DNA from 3 places in the Mesorhizobium sp. C395A genome. Region 1 is predicted to be linked to each of the others. Evidence: predicted binding sites of a transcription regulator. Region 1 holds the regulator's gene; each other region holds the start of a gene.
The links. Region 1 encodes PhoB, which activates phosphate uptake and scavenging genes when phosphate is short. Its sites were predicted from a motif close to TGTCATNNANCTGTCAT; they were not measured.
Positions count from the first base shown of each region.

Region 2: NLY37_RS27165 (ceramide glucosyltransferase) is a predicted target of PhoB. The motif match lies at 1,679-1,695, and genes of this name have one in related genera.
Region 3: ppk2 (polyphosphate kinase 2) is a predicted target of PhoB. The motif match lies at 2,822-2,838, and genes of this name have one in related genera.

Region 1 covers NZ_CP100473.1:4,099,027-4,105,592, reverse strand. Annotated here, with positions in the region: gene pstC (phosphate ABC transporter permease subunit PstC) at 1-1,096, shown strand, start outside; gene pstA (phosphate ABC transporter permease PstA) at 1,093-2,409, shown strand; gene pstB (phosphate ABC transporter ATP-binding protein PstB) at 2,427-3,251, shown strand; gene phoU (phosphate signaling complex protein PhoU) at 3,293-3,997, shown strand; gene phoB (phosphate regulon transcriptional regulator PhoB) at 4,014-4,703, shown strand; gene NLY37_RS20025 (ROK family protein) at 4,734-5,969, opposite strand; gene xylF (D-xylose ABC transporter substrate-binding protein) at 6,236-6,566, shown strand, end outside.
Region 2 covers NZ_CP100473.1:5,584,976-5,591,541, reverse strand. Annotated here, with positions in the region: gene NLY37_RS27170 (O-succinylhomoserine sulfhydrylase) at 1-416, shown strand, start outside; gene NLY37_RS27165 (ceramide glucosyltransferase) at 428-1,579, opposite strand; gene apaG (Co2+/Mg2+ efflux facilitator ApaG/CorD) at 1,801-2,193, shown strand; gene NLY37_RS27155 (Hsp33 family molecular chaperone) at 2,380-3,411, opposite strand; gene argF (ornithine carbamoyltransferase) at 3,520-4,431, opposite strand; gene NLY37_RS27145 (aspartate aminotransferase family protein) at 4,450-5,649, opposite strand; gene NLY37_RS27140 (GcrA family cell cycle regulator) at 6,008-6,526, shown strand.
Region 3 covers NZ_CP100473.1:1,192,810-1,199,375, forward strand. Annotated here, with positions in the region: gene NLY37_RS05820 (DUF982 domain-containing protein) at 1-210, shown strand, start outside; gene NLY37_RS05825 (hypothetical protein) at 283-441, opposite strand; gene NLY37_RS05830 (glycosyl transferase family 90) at 620-1,591, shown strand; gene NLY37_RS05835 (aldo/keto reductase) at 1,612-2,655, opposite strand; gene ppk2 (polyphosphate kinase 2) at 2,899-3,819, shown strand; gene NLY37_RS05845 (dihydrofolate reductase family protein) at 4,009-4,653, opposite strand; gene NLY37_RS05850 (winged helix-turn-helix transcriptional regulator) at 4,763-5,458, opposite strand; gene NLY37_RS05855 (DUF1330 domain-containing protein) at 5,635-5,961, shown strand; gene hemB (porphobilinogen synthase) at 5,996-6,566, opposite strand, start outside.

The DNA of each region.
Region 1 (6,566 bases):
GCTCGCCGCCAAGGGCGTGGCACTGGCCAGCGACACACAGGACTATATGATCCCGATCGCGGTCGAGGCGAACCAGGTCCAGGACCGGCTCGGCCTGTTCGGCGCCGTGCTGACCTTCGCGCTGTCGGTCGCCGGCGCCTTCTATGCGCTGAGGCAGATCGCGCCGCGCGCCAGGGCGCGCAACAATGTCGAGAAGCTGATGCTGTGGGGGCTGCTTGCGGCCTCGACCATCGCCATCCTGACCACGGTCGGCATCGTGCTGTCGATGCTGTTCCAGACGATCACCTTCTTCGAGAGCGTATCGCCGATGAGCTTCTTCTTCGGCACGGTGTGGGATCCGCGTTTCGCCGCCGCCGGTTCCGGCGGCAGCCAGGGTCAGTTCGGCCTGATCCCGCTACTCGCCGGCACGCTCTACATCGCCGCCGTCGCGCTTCTGGTCGCAGTGCCGGTCGGGCTGATGTCGGCGGTCTACATGTCCGAATATGCCTCGCGCGGTGTGCGCTCGGTGGTCAAGCCGGCGTTGGAACTGCTGGCCGGCATTCCGACCATCGTCTACGGCATCTTCGCCGTTGTCACGCTCGGACCGTTCTTGCGCGACCTGTCGGCGGCACTCACCGGCGGCTCGCCCTTCATCCAGGGCCAGAGCATCTTCACCGCCGGTCTGGTGATGGGCGTCATGCTGATCCCGGTCGTGTCCTCTTTGTCCGACGACATCATCACCGCGGTGCCGCGCGCAATGCGTGACGGCTCGCTCGGCCTCGGCGCCACCCGCTCCGAGACGATCAAGCGGGTGATCCTGCCGGCGGCACTGCCCGGCATCGTCGGCGCCATCCTGTTGACGGCGTCGCGCGCCATCGGCGAGACGATGATCGTCGTGCTGGCGGCGGGCGTCGCCGCCAATCTGACGGCCAATCCGTTCGAGGCGATGACGACCATCACCGTCAAGATCGTCAACCAGCTGACCGGCGACCTCGAGTTCAACTCGCCGCAGACGCTGGTCGCCTTCGCGCTCGGCCTGACGCTGTTCGCGCTGACGCTGGTGATGAACATCGTCGCCCTCTACATCGTGCGCAAGTACCGGGAGCAGTACGAATGACCGACATCCCCCTGGACACGATGGCGGGCGCCGTCGCGCGTCCGCGCCGCGACATCGGGCTGAAGGCGCGCTACGCCGCCGAACGCCGGTTCCGCATCTATGGCGTGATTGCGATCTCGGTGGGCCTGGCGTTCCTGGCCATCATGTTGATCACCATCGTCTCGAAAGGCTACACCGCCTTCTGGCAGACGACGGTGACGCTGCCGGTCACCTTCGACGAGAAGGTGATCGATCCCTCCGGCAAGCGCGCGACCGACCCTACCGTGCTGATCAAGGCGAACTATCCCAAGCTCGCCGAAAACGCGCTGGTGGCCAAGCTCGGCATCGATCCGGCCAACAAGCCGATGATGCTGAAGCTCAAGGGCTTCCTGTCGGAAGGCGCCCGCGTCCAGCTGCGCGACATCGTCTCCGCCGATCCGTCGGTGATCGGCAGGACGCGTGACGTCGACATCCTGGCTGCCGCGAACCTCGACTCGGCCTTCAAGGGCCAGATCGACCTCGGCGTCGATGAAGCGCGCCGCAAGGTGTCCAACCAGCAGATCGACTGGATGAACAAGCTCAAAGCCGACGGCGTGATGGCCGAGCATTTCAACACCGGCCTGTTCACCTATGGCGCCTCCAGCCGGCCCGAAACGTCGGGCATGGGCGTGGCGATCATCGGCTCGTTCTACATGATGGTGATCGTGCTGTTGCTGGCGCTGCCGATCGGCGTCGCCGCCTCCATCTATCTGGAGGAGTTCGCCAAGAAGAACCGCTTTACGGACCTGATCGAAGTCAACATCAACAATCTCGCGGCGGTGCCGTCGATCGTCTTCGGTCTGCTTGGCCTTGCCGTGTTCATCAACTTCCTCGGCATGCCGCGCTCGGCTTCCTTCGTCGGCGGCCTGGTGCTGACCTTGATGACATTGCCGACCATAATCATCGCCACGCGCGCCGCCCTCGCCGCGGTGCCGCCGTCGATCCGCTCGGCGGCCCTAGGTCTCGGCGCCTCCAAGATGCAGATGGTGTTCCATCACATCCTGCCGCTTGCCGCCCCAGGCATCCTTACCGGCACCATCATCGGCCTGGCGCGTGCGCTCGGCGAGACAGCACCGCTGCTCTTGATCGGCATGGTCGCTTTCGTCGCCGATTATCCGACGACGCCTTTCGATCCGGCGACCGCGCTGCCGGTTCAGATCTATATGTGGGCAAACGAGGCTGAGCGCGCTTTTGTCGAGCGCATGTCCGGCGCCATCATCATCCTGCTCGTCTTCCTCATGGCCATGAACATCACCGCGATCGTGCTCCGGCGCCGCTTCGAGCGGCGCTGGTAGAAAAAAGGCAATTTGGTATGAACATCATGACCGAACAGTCCCTTGAGAATGCAGTGGGCGACAAAATGAACGCCAAGTCGAACGAAGTCATCAAGATGCGCGGCGACAAGGTCGGCGTCTTCTACGGCGAGAAGCAGGCGTTGTTCGACGTCAATCTCGACGTGCGTCAGAACCAGGTGACGGCGCTGATCGGCCCGTCCGGCTGCGGCAAGTCGACCTTCCTGCGCTGCCTCAACCGCATGAACGACACCATCGATTTGGCGCGGGTGACCGGCAAGATCACGCTCGATGAAGACGACATCTACGACAAGAACATCGATGTCGTCGAACTGCGCGCCCGCGTCGGCATGGTGTTCCAGAAACCCAACCCGTTCCCGAAGTCGATCTACGAGAACGTCGCCTACGGCCCGCGCATCCATGGGCTGGCCAAGCGCAAGTCCGACATGGACCAGATCGTCGAGCAGAGCCTGAAGAAGGCGGCGATCTGGAACGAGGTCAAGGACCGCCTGCAGGAGCCCGGCACCGGCCTGTCCGGCGGCCAGCAGCAGCGCCTGTGCATCGCGCGCGCCATCGCCGTGTCGCCGGAGGTGATCCTGATGGACGAGCCCTGCTCGGCGCTCGATCCGATCGCCACCGCCCGTGTCGAGGAGCTGATCGACGAACTGCGCCAGAACTACACGATCGTCATCGTCACCCACTCGATGCAGCAGGCGGCGCGCGTGTCGCAGCGCACGGCGATGTTCCATCTCGGCTATCTCGTCGAGGAGGGCGCCACCGACAAGATGTTCACCAACCCCGACGACAAGCGCACCCAGGACTACATTACCGGCCGCTTCGGCTGAGCCGTCCGGCGGGTGAATTTTCAGGCACGAGGACCAAGATCATGGGTGAACATACCGTCGCCTCCTTCGATGAAGAGCTCGGGCAGATCAGCAAGCTGATCCGCGACATGGGCGATCTGGCAGGCTCGATGGTCAGCGGCTCGACCAGGGCGCTGCTCAATTCGGACAATGCGCTGGCACAGCGTGTCGTTTCCGACGACGCCATCATGGATGCGCGCCAGCGCGAACTGGACGACCGCGCCATCACGCTGATCGCCAAGCGCCAGCCGATGGCCAACGATCTGCGCGCCGTGGTCGGCTCGATCCGCATGGCCGGCGACCTCGAGCGCATCGGCGATCTCGCCAAGAACATCGCCAAACGCGTCGGCACCGTGGGCTTGAGCGTCACGCCGCGCGACCTCTCGCACTCCATCGATGCCATGGCGCAGCTGGTGCTGATCCAGGTGCAAGGCGTCGTCGAGGAATATGCCGCCACCGATGCGGCAGCTCTTGCAAAACTCAGGAATGACGACGAGCGCATCGACGTCAAATACACGTCCGTGTTTCGTGAGCTCTTGACCTACATGATGGAAGACCCTCGCAACATCACCGCCTGCACGCATCTCTTGTTCTGCGCCAAGAATCTTGAGCGCATCGGCGATCATGTCACCAACATCGCCGAAAATGCGTATTATGTGCTGACCGGCCAGCAATTGCCCGCCAATCGTCCGAAGCAGGACGAGACGGCGATGGCCACGCCGGCCTGATGAGGGTGAACTGCCTATGATCGCGCCACGCATCATGGTCGTGGAGGACGAGGAGCCGCTAGGCGTGCTCCTCCGCTACAACCTCGAATCCGAAGGCTATCACGTCGAGGTGGTGACACGCGGCGACGAGGCCGAGATCCGCCTGCAGGAAAACGTGCCCGATCTCCTGGTGCTCGACTGGATGGTGCCCGCTGTTTCCGGCATCGAGCTCTGCCGGCGGCTTAGAGTGCGGCCCGAAACCGAGCGGCTGCCGATCATCATGCTGACCGCGCGCGGTGAGGAAAGCGATCGCGTGCGCGGCCTGTCCACCGGTGCCGACGACTATCTGGTCAAGCCATTCTCGACGCCGGAGTTCATGGCGCGCGTGAAGGCGCTGCTGCGCCGCTCCAAGCCGGAAGTGCTGTCCAGCGTGCTCAAGGTCGGCGACATCGTGCTCGACCGCGAGTCGCACCGTGTCTACCGCAAGAAGAGCGAGATCAGGCTCGGACCGACCGAGTTCCGGCTGCTCGAATTCATGATGCGCCATCCCGGCCGCGTGTTCTCGCGCAGCCAGCTGCTCGACAATGTCTGGGGCGAGACGATCTACATCGACGAGCGAACCGTCGACGTCCATGTCGGGCGCTTACGCAAAGCGGTCAACAACGGCCGCATGCCGGATGTCATCCGTACCATTCGCGGCGCCGGCTACGCGATCAGGGAAGACTAGGATGCTGCGCGTCGCGCCGTTGCCGGCCATTCAGGCGACATGCTTGCCGGATTTGGCCTGAATGCCCGGCGCGAAAATCTCCTGATCGACGAAGCCGAGCGCGCGCATGGCACAGCCTTCGCGGATCAGCGGCAGCTCGTTGGGCTCGGTGTCGAAGGAGATCGACTTCGAGTGCTGGCCGCCGGCGGTCTGGGCGATCGCTTCGCGCAATGCCGGCTCGATCAGGTCGAAGGCGGCGGCGCTGACGCCAACCATGGCGACAGGCGCCGGGTCGATCAGCGCAAACAGGCTGCCGAGGCCGAAGCCGAGCGCCTCACCGGCCTTGCGATAGGCTTCGCGCTCCGGGCCATCGGTTTCGCGGGCGCGCGCGGCGAGTGCGCGCATATCAGCGTCGCCGATATCGACCGGCTCGGCATCTTCGCTCATCATTTTGGCGCTGCGCCAGATGGCGTAGTTTCCGGCATAGGCCTCGACGCAGCCGCGCCGCCCGCAGCGGCAGAGCGCGCCGCCCGGACGGTGGATCATGTGGCCGAACTCGCCGCCCGAGGAATGGGTGCCGGTGAACAGTTCGCCTTTCAGCACCAGCCCCATGCCGATGCCGTGCGACAAGAGGATCGCGATGAAATTGTCGCGGTAGCGCTCGGGCTGGCGCCATTGCAGGGCCACCGCCATCATATTGCAGTCGTTCTCCATGGTGGCAGGAATGCCGAATTCCGCTTCCAACATGTCGGCGAAGGCAATGTCGGTCAGTGGCGTGATTGGCGACCACAGCATGGCCCGCGCCTGCGAATCGGTGATGCCCTGGATGCCCATGGCAATGCGGGCGATGCTCTGGACATCGAGGTCCGGGTCCGCGAGACGCCGCCCGACGATTGCTACGCATTCGCCGATCAGCTCGTCGCGCGGCATGGTCAGCGTGTCGAGCCGGCGCTGTTCTTCCGCGACCACCTGGCCGGCATAGTCGATGACGGTGACGGAGAGGAAGTTCAGCGACAGCACCACGGTCATGACCGCCGCCGCTTCCGGGTTGAGGCCAAGGCCGACCTGCGGCCGGCCGCGTTTCAGCGAGCCGGTCTCGCCAGGCTTGCCTTCAATCAGGATGCCTTCTTGAATTAGATCAGACGAGATTGCCGATATCGTCGAATGGCTGAGGCCGGTGGTCGCCGCAATCTCGGTCCGCGACGGCTGGCCGCCCCGGCGCACGGCCGAAATCACCATCGCACGGTTGCGACGGCGCAGATCGTCGTGGCGGATCCCAACCGACATTTGTTTTCCTCCCGGCCTCCTCGCGCCTCATGATAGTGAAGGCGTTCGACGGCACCAGCCAAATATTGGCAGACGCCGGCAGCCCTGTCATTGTTTATTGCGGAGCTCGAAAAAATTCGGCAACGCCATCAGAATCCATCATAATCGATGTTGACAGTGCCTTATCATTGAACCAGTATTTTTTCGAGGCTCGAAAAAATGGAGCCTCTTTGTGCAGGCCTTCGGGCCGGTTTTGTCGCGCCGTGGGCGGCGCAGGGAGGGTTATAATGAACAGATTTGCAGCCGCCATGCTGGCGGGTGTCGCCATGTCGCTGGCGCTGATGTCGGTCGCGCAGGCGAAGGACAAGGTCATCGGCGTGTCGTGGTCGAACTTCCAGGAAGAGCGCTGGAAGACCGACGAGGCGGCGATGAAAACGGCGATCGAAGCCGCCGGCGACAAGTACATTTCGGCCGACGCGCAGTCCAATCCCGGCAAGCAGCTGACCGACGTCGAAAGCCTGATCTCGCAGGGCGCCAACTCGCTGATCATCTTGGCGCAGGACGCCTCGGCCATCGGCCCGGCGGTGCAGAAGGCGCTGGACGAAGGCATTCCGGTCG
Region 2 (6,566 bases), 1.5 Mb from region 1:
CGCTGCCGGTTCGGGTGCGCCAGCAGACGGAAAGCGCGGCCAAGATCGCGGATTTCCTGGCAGGACGGCCGGAAATCGCCCGCGTCATCTATCCCGGCCGCGCCGACCACCCGCAGGCCGACATCGTCAAGAAGCAGATGACGGGCGGATCGACGCTGATCTGCCTCGACGTCAAGGGCGGCAAGCAGGCGGCCTTCGCCTTGCAGAACGCGCTCGACATCGTGCTGATCTCCAACAATCTCGGCGACGCCAAGAGCCTGATCACCCATCCGGCGACCACCACGCACAAGAACCTCAGCGACGAAGCTCGCGCCGAGCTTGGCATCGGGCCGGGAACGCTCAGGCTGTCGGTCGGTCTTGAGGATACGGACGATCTGCTGGAGGACGTTGCGCAGGCGCTGAAGGCCGCCGGATAGGCCGCGAGGCGTCACGCTCCCGACGAAACCTCTTCCAGTTCGGCCGTCTTGGTGCCGATGGTCATGATGTTGCCGCGCCAGTCGACGGCGCCGCTCAGCCAGCCGCGCGCCCAGATGGCGGGAAGCATCATGTCGCGCACCATCATCGCCGGGACCATGCGCAGCGACAGGTGCCAGCCCTTGGCCGCGGCCAGCGCGCATTCGGGAATGTAGGCCGCCGTCAGCACGGCCAACACCGTGGCCGGCAGGCTGATGCCGGCACTTGCGGCCGCCACCAGCGCCAACGCCAACGGCACGGCGACGCCGGTCAGGATCTCGGGTGCGAAAAACAGCGGGAAAGTGACGCGGCGCAACCGCGCCCAGCGCGCCTGGCGCGACCAGATGTCGGCAAGTCGGCGCTGCCCCAGTGGTTGCTCGAAAGGCGAGGCAACGAGATTGACGTGCAGGCCCAGTCCGTTGACCAGCTTGGTTGCAGCAGCATCCTCGGCGATCTCGGCGGCCAGCGCGCGGATACCGCCACTGGTATCGAGCATCGGCTTGTTCCACAGCATGCTCTTGCCTTGGGCAAAGCCGAGACCGAGCGCCTCGCCGGCATATTGCCAGCGCGCCTGCAGCGTGTTGAGGAACGCGCATTCGACCTCGGCCCAGAAGCCTTCCGGCCGCGAGCCGATCGGCGTCGAGCAGATAAGCCCGGTATTGGTCCGCCAGGCCGCCATCAGGTGCTGGACGTAATCCCTAGGCATCAGCACGTTGGAATCCGCCAGAATAACCCAATGATTGCGCGCCGCTTCCCAGCCCTTGACGCAGTTGTTGAGCTTCGGGTTGCTGCTGACGCGGTCGTCGCCGATCAGCAGCCGGGCCGGCACGTTGGGAAACAGGACGATCGCCCTGTTTATCAGTTTGACGACGGGATCGTCGGCGTGAGCGACGCAGAAGATCAGTTCGTAGCGCGGCCAGTCGAGCGAGAAGGCTCGCTGCAGCGTCTCTTGTGTGAACGGCTCCACGCCGCGCGACGGCACGACGATCGAGACCGGTGGCTGCTCGTCGGATGGCGGAGGGATAAGGCGACGCGCTTGCAGTTTCGACGAAGCAAGCAGGATGCTGGCGAGATTGGAAAGAAGCAAAGCGGAGGAAGCGAAGGCGGCTGTGAGAGCTAGTTCCATGAGATCTGGTCACTCCGGAAAGGCCGCTCGCGGCTGCTTTGTCAGTCGACAGATGGGCCTTGAGGCGCCGGCAAGGTTTGCGCACACCAACACTGTCATGTGTCACTTAAATGACATTGTTTGTCGGCACCTCCGCTTTGAGGCTGGCAGGACATGCCGTTGTGCGCGTATCAAACCGCATAGCGCGACAAATGTTCCTTGCCGCGCAACCGGAGCAGCCCATGTATCGCGCCGTCACGCGCAACATCAAAGTGCAGGTCAGACCGTTCTACCTGGAGGACCGCTCGGACCCGGCGGAGAACCGTTATGTCTGGGGCTACCAGGTGACGATCGACAACCAGTCCGACGATTTCGTGCAGCTTATGTCGCGTTACTGGCACATCACCGACGGCAGCGGCCGGATCGAGGAAGTGCGCGGCGCCGGCGTGGTCGGCGACCAGCCTGAGCTCAATCCCGGCGACAGCTATCAATACACGTCAGGCTGCCCGCTCTCGACGCCCTCCGGCTTCATGGTCGGCCACTACACCATGCGCAACAAAAAGGGCGAGACGTTCGACGTCGCTATTCCCGCGTTTTCGCTGGATCTGCCGGGGACGCGGCGGACGGTGAATTAGGGGTTTTCTCCCCATCTCTATACGGGGAGAAATGCCCGGCAGTGCAATGAGGGGCGCCGCCGGACTCATGAGGTTATCTTCCACGCACATGACGTAGGCTATGCGCGGCCATTCACCAAAGTTCGCGCTGCCCCTCATCCGCCCTTCGGGCACCTTCTCCCCGTGAACGGGGAGAAGGAAGAGATGCTACTGAGCTGCAAACTCCGCCGGGTCGAAGTCGTACTGCTTGGAGCAGAACTCGCAGGCGACGTGGATGCCGCCATCTTCGGTGCTGTCCTTGATCTCCTGCGCGGAAAACCCCTCGAGGATGCCGCGTATCTTGTCCCTTGAGCAGGAACATTGGTCGGCGACCGGCACGCCGCCGAAGACGCGCACGCCATGTTCGTGGAACAGCCTGTAGAGCAGCCGCTCGGCGCCGATGGTCGGGTCGATCAGCTCGGTCGGCTCGATGGTGCCGAGCAGCGCCACCAGCTCGCGCCACGAATTGTCGGCCGGCTCCTGCGTCACGTCACGCGGATCGCCGTCGCCGCCCGAAATGTCCGGCACGCGCATGCGCTCGGGTGACTGCGGCAGGAACTGCGCCAGGATACCGCCGGCGCGCCACTGCTCGCGCGCACCGCCGGGGCCGGGCGTCAGCAGCTTGGCCACCGACAGCCGGAGGTCGGTCGGGATCTGCTCCGACTGGCGGAAATAGGTGCGCGCGGCGTCTTCCAGCGTCTCGCCGTCGAGCTGGACGATGCCCTGATAGCGCTGCGTGTGCGCGCCTTGGTCGATGGTCAGCGCCAAAACGCCGCTGCCCAGCAGCGTCTGCTGCGAGGTCTGGCCTGCGGCCACCAGGGCCTCCAGCCGGTCGGCATCGAAGCGCGCATAGGCGCGCAATGCCGAGGGCGTGGAGAAATCCGCGACCAGCATGTCGACAGGCCCGTCGGTGCGGGTCTGCAGGATGAACTTGCCTTCAAATTTGAGCGAAGTGCCGAGCAGCACCGTCAGCACACAGGCTTCCGCCAGCAGGCGGGCGACCGGCTCGGGATAGTCATGACGGTTGAGGATGGCGTCGAGCATCGGCCCGAGCTGCACGGTGCGGCCGCGCACGTCGAGCGGGCCTACCTCGAAGGGCACGACATGATCGTCGCCGGCATAGCCGAACTCGCCGAGTTTGGGGTGATGTTCAGTCACTTGATGCGTTTCCAACATGACAAAGCTCCAGGGCGCGGCCATGCGGCCCGGAGGGGTGCATGCGTCCAAACGCGCTTGATTTGCGTGATGGGGCGCAAATAGGCATCGCGCCGCCCCGGATCAAGCGCTTGGAGATCAAGCGCCTGGAGATCAAGCGCCCAGACACCAGGCCAAAACCGCCTTCTGGGCGTGGAGCCGGTTCTCGGCTTCGTCGAAGACCACCGAATGCGGACCGTCGATGACCTCGTCGGTCACTTCCTCGCCACGATGCGCCGGCAGGCAGTGCATGAACAGGGCGTCGGGCTTGGCCCTGGCCATCAGCGCCGCATTGACCTGATAGGGCGAGAAGACATTGTGGCCGCGGGCGCGGTGTTCCTGGCCCATCGACACCCAGCAGTCGGTGACGATGCAGTCGGCCTGGTCGACGGCCTCTTCGGGCGAGCGGGTGAAGTGCAGCTTGCCGCCATTGGACTTCGACCAGTCGATGTGCTTTTGCGCCGGCTCGCTGCCTTCCGGCACTGCGACGTTCAGGTTGAAGCGGAACCGCGCCGAAGCTTCGAGCAGCGAATGCAGCACGTTGTTGCCGTCGCCGGTCCAGGCGATGGTCTTGCCGGCAACCGGACCGCGATGCTCCTCGAAGGTCATGATGTCGGCCATCAGCTGACAGGGATGGGTGTCGTCGGTCAGCCCGTTGATGACCGGAATCGTGGCATTCTCGGTCAGCTCGAGCAGCCGCTCATGCGACGTGGTGCGGATCATGATGGCGTCCACATAGCGCGACAGCACCTTGGCGGTGTCGGCAATGGTCTCGGAGCGGCCGAGCTGCATTTCGGTGCCGGTCAGCATGATGGTCTCGCCGCCGAGCTGTCGCATGCCGACGTCGAAGGACACGCGCGTGCGCGTCGACGGCTTGTCGAAGATCATGGCCAGCACCTTGCCTTCGAGCGGTTTGGTCCGTTCGCCGGCCTTGAGGCGCGCCTTGCGCACCACCGCATCGTCCAGCATCAGGCGCAGATCGCCTTCGGAAACGGCGGAAAGATCGGTGAAATGGCGAAGGCTCATCGGGAATGGTTCTCGGGATTACTTCGCGGCGGCCGCGGCGATGGCGTCGGTCAGGCCCTTGGCAGCGGCGCGGATGCGATCGAGCGCTTCGCCGATCTCGGCGTCGGTGACGGTCAGCGGCGGCAGCAGACGAATGACGTTGTCGCCGGCCGGCACCGCCAGCAGATGCTGGTCGCGCAGCGCCATGTTGACCTTGGTGTTTGGCATGGCGCATTTCAGGCCAAGCATCAGGCCGCTGCCCCTGATGCCTTCGATGACATCGGGAAATTCGTCGGCGACCGCCGCCAGGCCCTGCTTCATCAGCAATGCCTTGCGCTGGACGTCTTCGAGGAAGCCGTCTTCCAGCACGACGTCGAGCACAGCGTTGCCGACCGCCATGGCCAGCGGATTGCCGCCGAAAGTGGTGCCATGCACGCCTGCCGTCATGCCGACGACAGCGTCGTCGGTGGCGAGGCACGCGCCCATCGGGAAGCCGCCGCCAATGCCCTTGGCAATCGCCATGATGTCGGGCGTCACGCCGGTCCATTCATGCGCGAACAGCTTTCCGGTGCGACCGATACCGCACTGGACCTCATCGAAGATCAGCAGCAGGCCGTGCTGGTCGCAGAGCTGCCGCAGCCGTTTCAAGGATTGCGTCGGCACCGGGCGGATGCCGCCCTCGCCTTGCACCGGTTCGATCAGGATCGCGGCGGTCTCTGGTGTGATCGCCTTCTCGGCGGCGTCGATGTCGTCGAAGCCGACCTGGTCGAAGCCTTCGACCTTGGGCCCAAAACCTTCGAGATATTTGTACTGGCCGCCGGCGGCGATGGTCGCCAGCGTGCGGCCGTGGAAGGCGCCTTCGAAGGTGACGACCCGGAAGCGCTCGGGATGGCCCTTGACGAACTGGTAGCGCCGCGCCGTCTTGATCGCGCATTCGAGCGCCTCGGCGCCGGAATTGGTGAAGAACACCTTGTCGGCGAAGGTGGCGTCAGCCAGCCGCTCGCCGAGCCGGGTCTGCCCCGGGATCTCGTAGAGATTGGAGACGTGCCAGAGCTTGGCCGCCTGTTCGGTCAGCGCCGAGACCAGATGCGGATGGCTGTGGCCCAACGAATTGACCGCGATGCCGCCAGCGAAATCGAGATATCGCTCGCCCTTGTCGGTAACCAGCCAGGTGCCTTCGCCATGATCGAAGGCCAAAGGGGCGCGGGCAAAGGTCTCGTAAAGCGCCGAACCGCTCATTATATGCGTCTCCGGTACCGGAAAAATCAAAAAAGCCGCCAAAGCGGCGGCCTTTGCGGCTTATCGTGTTTTTCGGCCATGAAGTCAACGAAAACGTCGTGCAGAGGCGCGTGGCCAGCTCCCGACGAGACGCCGGCTCATAAGCGACCGGGCAAGTTGGGGAAAACCTAAAAAACCGATTCGTGTTGCACCTGGGACTCTTGTCACCGAGTCAACACATGAGGTAATTGTAGTCGGGAAATAACTAGATTTCGTGCGGCGGACCTAATCACCTAATATATGTGGTGTCTGCCCCGGCAAAGATTGCCGGGTCGGGAACGGATTCCGGCTGCCGCACACTTAGCAGGAGCGCGGTCTCATGAACTGGACTGACGAGCGGGTCGAACTTCTCAGGAAACTGTGGTCGGAGGGCTTGAGCGCAAGCCAGATCGCCGCACAACTCGGCGGGGTCAGCCGCAACGCGGTCATCGGCAAGGTGCACCGGCTGAAGCTGTCGGGCCGCGGACGCTCGACCGCGACGCCGGCGCGTCAGAAGAAGACAACGCAGGGATCTTCGATCCAGAAATCGGTGCCGCGCGCCGCAACCACGCAGCGCCATGTCACGACGTCGATCGGGGCGAACGCGCTGCAGGCGCAGTTCGACGCCGAGCCAGTGGCGCGCCACTACATCCGCCCGGTCGAAAACGTCGTCGTGCCGATCTCGCGGCATCTGCAGCTCACCGATCTCACCGAGCGCACCTGCAAATGGCCGAATGGCGACCCGCTGTCGGAAGACTTCAACTTCTGCGGCAACGAGGCGGCCGAAACCGGACCTTACTGCAAGTACCACGCAAGGGTGGCGTTCCAGCCGGCTTCAGAGCGGCGCAGAAGCCGGTAGTTAGGAATAGGGATTGGGGACTGGGCAGTAGGGAATGGGG
Region 3 (6,566 bases), 2.9 Mb from region 1:
GGAAGCACTCAGCTCTTGCGTACGGTGCGCGAGGCTTCCGATTACCTGCTCAACAGCTGGCCCGGCAAGCGCAGCCCCAAGCACCGCGAAGCGCTGCAGGCCTGCCATGACGCGCTGGCCGGCGACAAGCCGGCGATGATAGCAAGACGCGCCTTCATCGCCGCCGCGCGCGAGGTCAACGTCTTCGTCAGCGACAAGGCCCCGGCCTGATCACATCGGCCTGATCAGACCGGCATTTTGCCAGGATCCGGCCCGTTTCGTGGGCCGGTGATCCTGTCTTGCCTATTTTTCTGTCTCGGTGTCGGTTTTCGAACTTGCCTCGTTCTCAGGCTCGGCGCGCTCCTTGGCCGCGACCTTGGCGGCGAGCTTCTCCGCCTTCTTGGCGGCCTTCTGCCGGTCGCGCTCTTTGCGTTCCTGACCGTAATTCGGTGGTCGAGCCATATCGTTTCCTTTCGCTGTGCCTGATCCTGCCTAGAAGCATTGGCCGGCAAACACAACAGCGCCGCGAGGGCAGATGCCAGCGGTTCTGGACTTGCGTGATGGCGAACACAATGGTTTAGAAAAGGCTGCGGGACAGTTGCTGGAGCCGCCGCCGACCGATTTCGAATCAAAACGACCGATGGCCACGCTTCAAAGAAACGCACAGAAGCTGATCTACTATGCGCGCAACGCCATGCGCGACATCGCGCCGCCGGTTCTTTTCCGGCGCCGGCTCGGCCGGCTGCTCGATCAGGCCAGGCTTTCCGACGCATCGGTCCGCCAGCGGCTCAATTACTACAACACGCTGCGGGAGCCTTTTAGCCCCAGCCCCGAGGCCGTGCCGGTCAGCCGGCTGCCGTCGGACCGCAGCATGTACTATTACGATCTGAAGGAGTTCACCCGTTATTTCGACCCAGGTCTGCGCATCGACCTGGAATTCGGCGACGTCATCGAAGTGCCGAAGATGCCGTCGATCGTCAAGGACCGGCCGATAGCCGGCGACAACGGCAACGGCGTCCTATTCAAGCTGAACAAGTTCCGTCATTTCTACATGCCGGCCGACGATGTCGCCTTCGCCGACAAGCATCCGCTCGTCGTTTGGCGCGGCGAACTCAACAATCCGATCCGCACGCTGTTGCTGGACGCAGCCCGCAATCTGCCGTTCTGCGATGTCGGCACGCCGAGGGCGACAGCACCTGCGGAATACCGCAAGCCCTATCTCAGCATCGATCAGCAGCGCCGCTACCGCTACATCATCTCGCTCGAAGGCAATGATGTCGCGACCAATCTGAAATGGATCATGAGCTCGAACTCGCTCTGCCTGATGCCGCCGCCGACTTACGAGACCTGGTTCGCCGAGGGGCAGCTCGAGCCCGATGTCCATTATGTGCCGCTGGCGCCCGACTTCAGCGATCTGGCCGAGCGGGTGCATCATCTCGAGCAGCATCCGGCCGAGGCCCAGCGCATCGTTGCGGCGGCCAACGCCTATTGCCGCAAATTCGCCGACGAGCGGGCCGAGCAGGCGATCTGCCTGCTCGTGCTCTACAAATATTTCGTGCTCAGCGGCCAGATCGAGCCCGATCCGCAGGTCTGGCGGTTTATCGCGGGCTAGCGGCTTCCGGCGCCCTTAAGTCAGATGACGCTGCGGTCCATAACCAGATCGGCCGGGCCGAAGCGGTCCTTCGCCGTAAACTGCTGGTGCCAGTAGGGATAGAGCACCGGCGGCCGGCTGACGGCATCGAGACGCTGGCGTTCATCAAAGGACAGCGTCAGGCTTGCCGCGGCGAGATTGTCTTTCAACTGGGACTCATTGCGTGCGCCGATCACCAGCGAACTGACGGCTGGCCGGCCGAGCAGCCAGGTCAGCGCCACCTGGGCCGCCGAAACGCCGCGTGCCGCACCGATGTCGACCAGCACATCGACGATCCGCCACAGACGGTCTTCGTCGCGGATCGGCGGTTCCGACCAGCCGCCGATCTGGCGCGCCGTCGGGCTGTCGCGGCGGTATTTTCCCGACAGGAGGCCGCCGGCGAGCGGGCTCCACACCAGCACGCCAAGGCCCTGGTCGACCGAGATCGGCAAGAGCTCATACTCGGCCTCGCGTGCTTCCAGCGTGTAGTGGATCTGCTGGGTGACGAAGCGCGGCTGGTGCTGGCTGTCGCTGATGCCCAGCGCCTTCATGACCTGCCAGCCGGAATAGTTGGAGCAGCCGACATAGCGGATCTTGCCCTGGGCAACCAGCGTGTCGAGCGCGGCGATGGTTTCCTCGAGCGGCGTCGCGCCATCCCATTCGTGCAGGAAATAGATGTCGATGACATCTGTCCTGAGGCGCTTCAGGCTCTTCTCGCATTCGCGGATCAGATGATGGCGCGACAGGCCTTCGTCATTGGGGCCCTTGCCGATCCGCATGCGCGCCTTGGAGGCGATCAGCACGTCGTTCTTGCGCTTGCCGCCGAGCGCCTCGCCGATGATCTCTTCCGACAATCCGTTCGAATAGACATTGGCGGTGTCGATGAGATTGATGCCGGCATCGATGCAAGTGTCGATGATGCGCGAGGCCTCCGCGAGATCGGAATTGCCGACGGCAGCGAACGGCCCGCTGCCGCCGAAGGTCATGGTTCCCAAGGTCAGCGCCGAAACTTTCAAGCCGGAACGGCCAAGCGTGCGGTATTCCATGTCAGATCCTCGTAGTTTTGGTGGGGAGGCGGTTTTAGCAGGAAAGGGCGGGGAAGCCCGAACGGGTCCGCCATTTGTAGGACAATTTGAGCGGCTTGTCGCCATCCCAGGGCGATGGATCGGCAATGCTCGCTGGTTTGCAGTGATGACCGGCTGGCCGGCGGCTTGCAATAAAACCGTCATTGGCGGCCTATATCGAGTCGGCTCAGGGTTTCATGTCAGCCGGCAAGCGGAGCAGTGGAAATGACCGAGTTGAAGCAGAATTCTCCGGCCAGGGATTGGCTGGAAGCCGAACTCGCCGACACGCTCGACGAGGACTATGAGCTTGAAATGTCGGAGCCGGCGCTGTCGCTGGAGATCGCCAAGATCTACAAGAACGCGCATCCGCCGTCGATCGACCGCATGCAGTATTTCCGCGACCTGATCGGCTTGCAGTCGGAACTGATCAAGCTGCAGTCCTGGGTCGCCTACCACAAAAAGAAGCTGGTGGTGGTTTTCGAAGGACGCGATTCCGCCGGCAAGGGCGGCGTCATAAAGCGCATTACCCAGCGCCTTAACCCGCGCATCTGCCGCGTCGTGGCGCTGCCGGCGCCGACCGAGCGCGAAAAATCACAATGGTATTTCCAGCGCTACGTGCCGCATCTGCCGGCCGGCGGCGAGATCGTGCTGTTCGACCGCTCCTGGTACAACCGCTCCGGCGTCGAGCGGGTGATGGGCTTTGCCGAACCCGATCAGGTCGAAGAGTTCTTCCGCGACGTGCCGGAGTTCGAGCGCATGCTGGTCCGCTCCGGCGTCACGCTGGTCAAATACTGGTTCTCGATCACCGACGAGGAACAGCAGATGCGCTTCATGATGCGCATCCACGATCCGATGAAGCAGTGGAAGCTGTCGCCGATGGACCTGCAGTCGCGCGTGCGCTGGGAGCAGTACACCAAGGCCAAGGAAGAGACGTTTGCCCGCACCAACATCCCAGAGGCACCGTGGTACATCGTCGAAGGCAACGACAAGAAGCGGGCGCGGCTGAACTGCATCGACCATCTCCTCAAACAGCTGCCCTATGAGGACGTGCCGCACGAAGAAATCACGCTGCCCGAGCGGGTGTTCAACCCGGAGTACGAGCGCCAGGTCCTGCCGCGCGAGCTTTACGTGCCGGAGAAGTATTGAGCACTTTTCCTTCTCCCCGTTTCACGGGGAGAAGGTGCCCGAAGGGCGGATGAGGGGCAGCGCCGGCATCGGCGAATTCACAGTCGTCGGACGCTGCTAACCTCCAAAAGCAGCGCTGCCCCTCATTGCCTGCCGGGCATTTCTCCCCGTAGAACGGGGAGAAAGAAGCCTGCGCCTATCACTTCGCCACTACACCCGCTTGATCGTCACATGCGTGGCGAGCGCTGTCGCCACCTGCTCGGTGCACTGGTAACCCAGCTTCAGCATATCCAGCCCGGCAAACAGGCTCTCGCCCCTCCCGAGCAACACTGGCGACACAGCCAGATGCAACTCGTCGATGAGCTTCTCCTTGAGATATTGCCGGATAGTGGAAACGCCGCCGCCGACGCGGACATCCTTGCCGCCGGCCGCAGCCTTTGCTTGTTCGAGCGCGGCGTGGATGCCGCCGGTAACGAAGCGGAAAATGGTGCCGCCTTCCATCACAATGGAGTCACGCTTGTAGTGGGTCAGCACGAAGGTCGGCACATGATAGGGCGGGTTGTTGCCCCACCAGCCCTTCCAGTTCTCATCCGGCCATTCGCCGCGGATCGGGCCGAACATGTTGCGGCCGAGGATCCAGGCGCCGACATTGTCGAAGCTGCGGACGGTGAACCGGTCGTCCACATCGGTGCTGCCGCCATCCTTGCCGACCATCTCGTGGAAGGTGCGGGTGCCGGTCATCCATTTGTGCAGATCTTCGCCACCAACGCCGAGCGGATTTTGCAGGTCCTGGTCAGGACCGGCGCCGAAACCGTCGAGCGACAAGGTGAAGGCATTGACGCGCAGTTTGGACATGGAAGACTCCCTTTGGTGACCAGTTGTGATTTGCAATCAGTATTCAAACTGATTGCATTTTGCAACTAGTATTTTTAGAGGCAAGCGATCTGTGGAATGCGCAGGGACCTCAAGCCGCCACGCGCTTCGGCATCACCGCAAACGGGCTGAGCCCAAGCCAGATCTGCATCTTGCCGGCGACGTCGAGATCGCCGGTCAGGCTGATCTTGTCGCGTTCCTTGTGAACTGTCGTCAGCCCCATCCAGATCGAGGTCATGGTGCACAGATCGGTCGAGACGTAGAGATCGACGTCGAAGCCCGGATCGTACCAGCAAAGATCGACCTCGCCCTGCTTTTCGACGATCAGCCACCACGATCGTTTTGACGCCGGCAGGTCATGGTACAGGAATTGTATCACGGTGCGCCCGTCCGGCAGCGGACTGGGGTTCAGATTGCGCCGCATGTCCCACATCAGCAGCGACGGATCGAGGTTTTTGAGCGACAGCCTGGCCTCGACCCATTTCTGGCCCCAAAACCCCATCGCCTCGACAACCGGGCGCAAATCCCGGCCCGCCTCGGTCAGCCGGTATTCGAACACGCCCTTCTCGGTCGCGATCTCGGTCCGCTCGACGATGCCGCCGGCCTCGAGGTCCTTGAGCCGTTGCGACAGAAGGGTTGGCGACATTTTCGGCACGCCGCGGCGCAAATCGTTGAAGCGGGTCGATCCCGCCACCAGTTCGCGCAGCAGCACCATGGTCCAGCGTGTGCAGAGCAGCTCGGCGGCCATGGAGAGCGGGCAGAATTGCTTGTAACCGGCTTGTGTCATGTGGTGAGCTCCAAAAGATGTTGCCGGACCTTATTCAGAAAACCTGAGTTCAGCCAGTACAGAAGCTGTACTGGCACCCCCGGTACAGTTCTGTGACTGGAGCGGTCCGGCGCCGCCATGCGAGGCAGCGGTCACGTCACCGGGCAGTCCGGTGCCGATCCATGAGGAGTTGGACAATGACCGCTTACGTGATCGCAGACATCAAGGTGAAGGACGACAAATGGGTGCCGGCCTATGCCGCTTCGGTGCATGACCTCGTCCACAAGCATGGCGGCAAGTATCTCGCCCGCAGCGGCAATGTGAAGACGCTGGAGGGCAAGCCGCTCGACACCAGCCTGATCGCCATCATGGCGTTTCCGTCGGCAAAGGCAGCCGAAGCCTTCACCAACGATCCGCAATACGCTCCGTTTGTGGCGGAGCGTCAGAAGGGCAGCGACAGCCGCTTCCAACTGATCGACGATACCGATCTCGCCGGAACGATTCCTTATTTGCCAAAGGCGTGAGGAAAAGCCGGAACCCGGAGCATCCAGGTTCCGGCTAACCCTTCAGCAGCTGCGCCACTTCCGGCGCGAAGTAAGTCAGGATGCCGTCGCAGCCGGCGCGCTTGAAGGCGAGCAGCGATTCCAGCATCGCCTTTTCGCCGTCGATCCAGCCATTGGCGGCCGCCGCCTTGATCATCGAATATTCGCCCGAAACCTGGTAGGCGAAGGTCGGCATTTGGAACTCATCCTTCAGCCGCCGGATAATGTCGAGATAGGGCAGGCCAGGCTTGACCATCAGCATGTCGGCGCCCTCGGCGAGGTCCTGCTCGGCCTCGCGCACCGCTTCGTCGGAATTGGCGTGGTCGAGATAATAGGTCTTTTTGTCGCCCTTGAGCAGGCCGGCGGTGCCGACCGCCTCGCGGTAGGGGCCATAGAAGGCGGAGGCGAATTTCGTCGCATAGGACATGATCGCCACATCCTGAAAACCATTGGCGTCGAGTGCGTCGCGAATGGCGCCGATGCGGCCGTCCATCATGTCGGACGGCGCGATGATGTCGGCGCCGGCCGCGGCCTGGATGACGGCCGCGGCGGTCACCTGTTCCACCGTCTCGTCATTGACGATGATG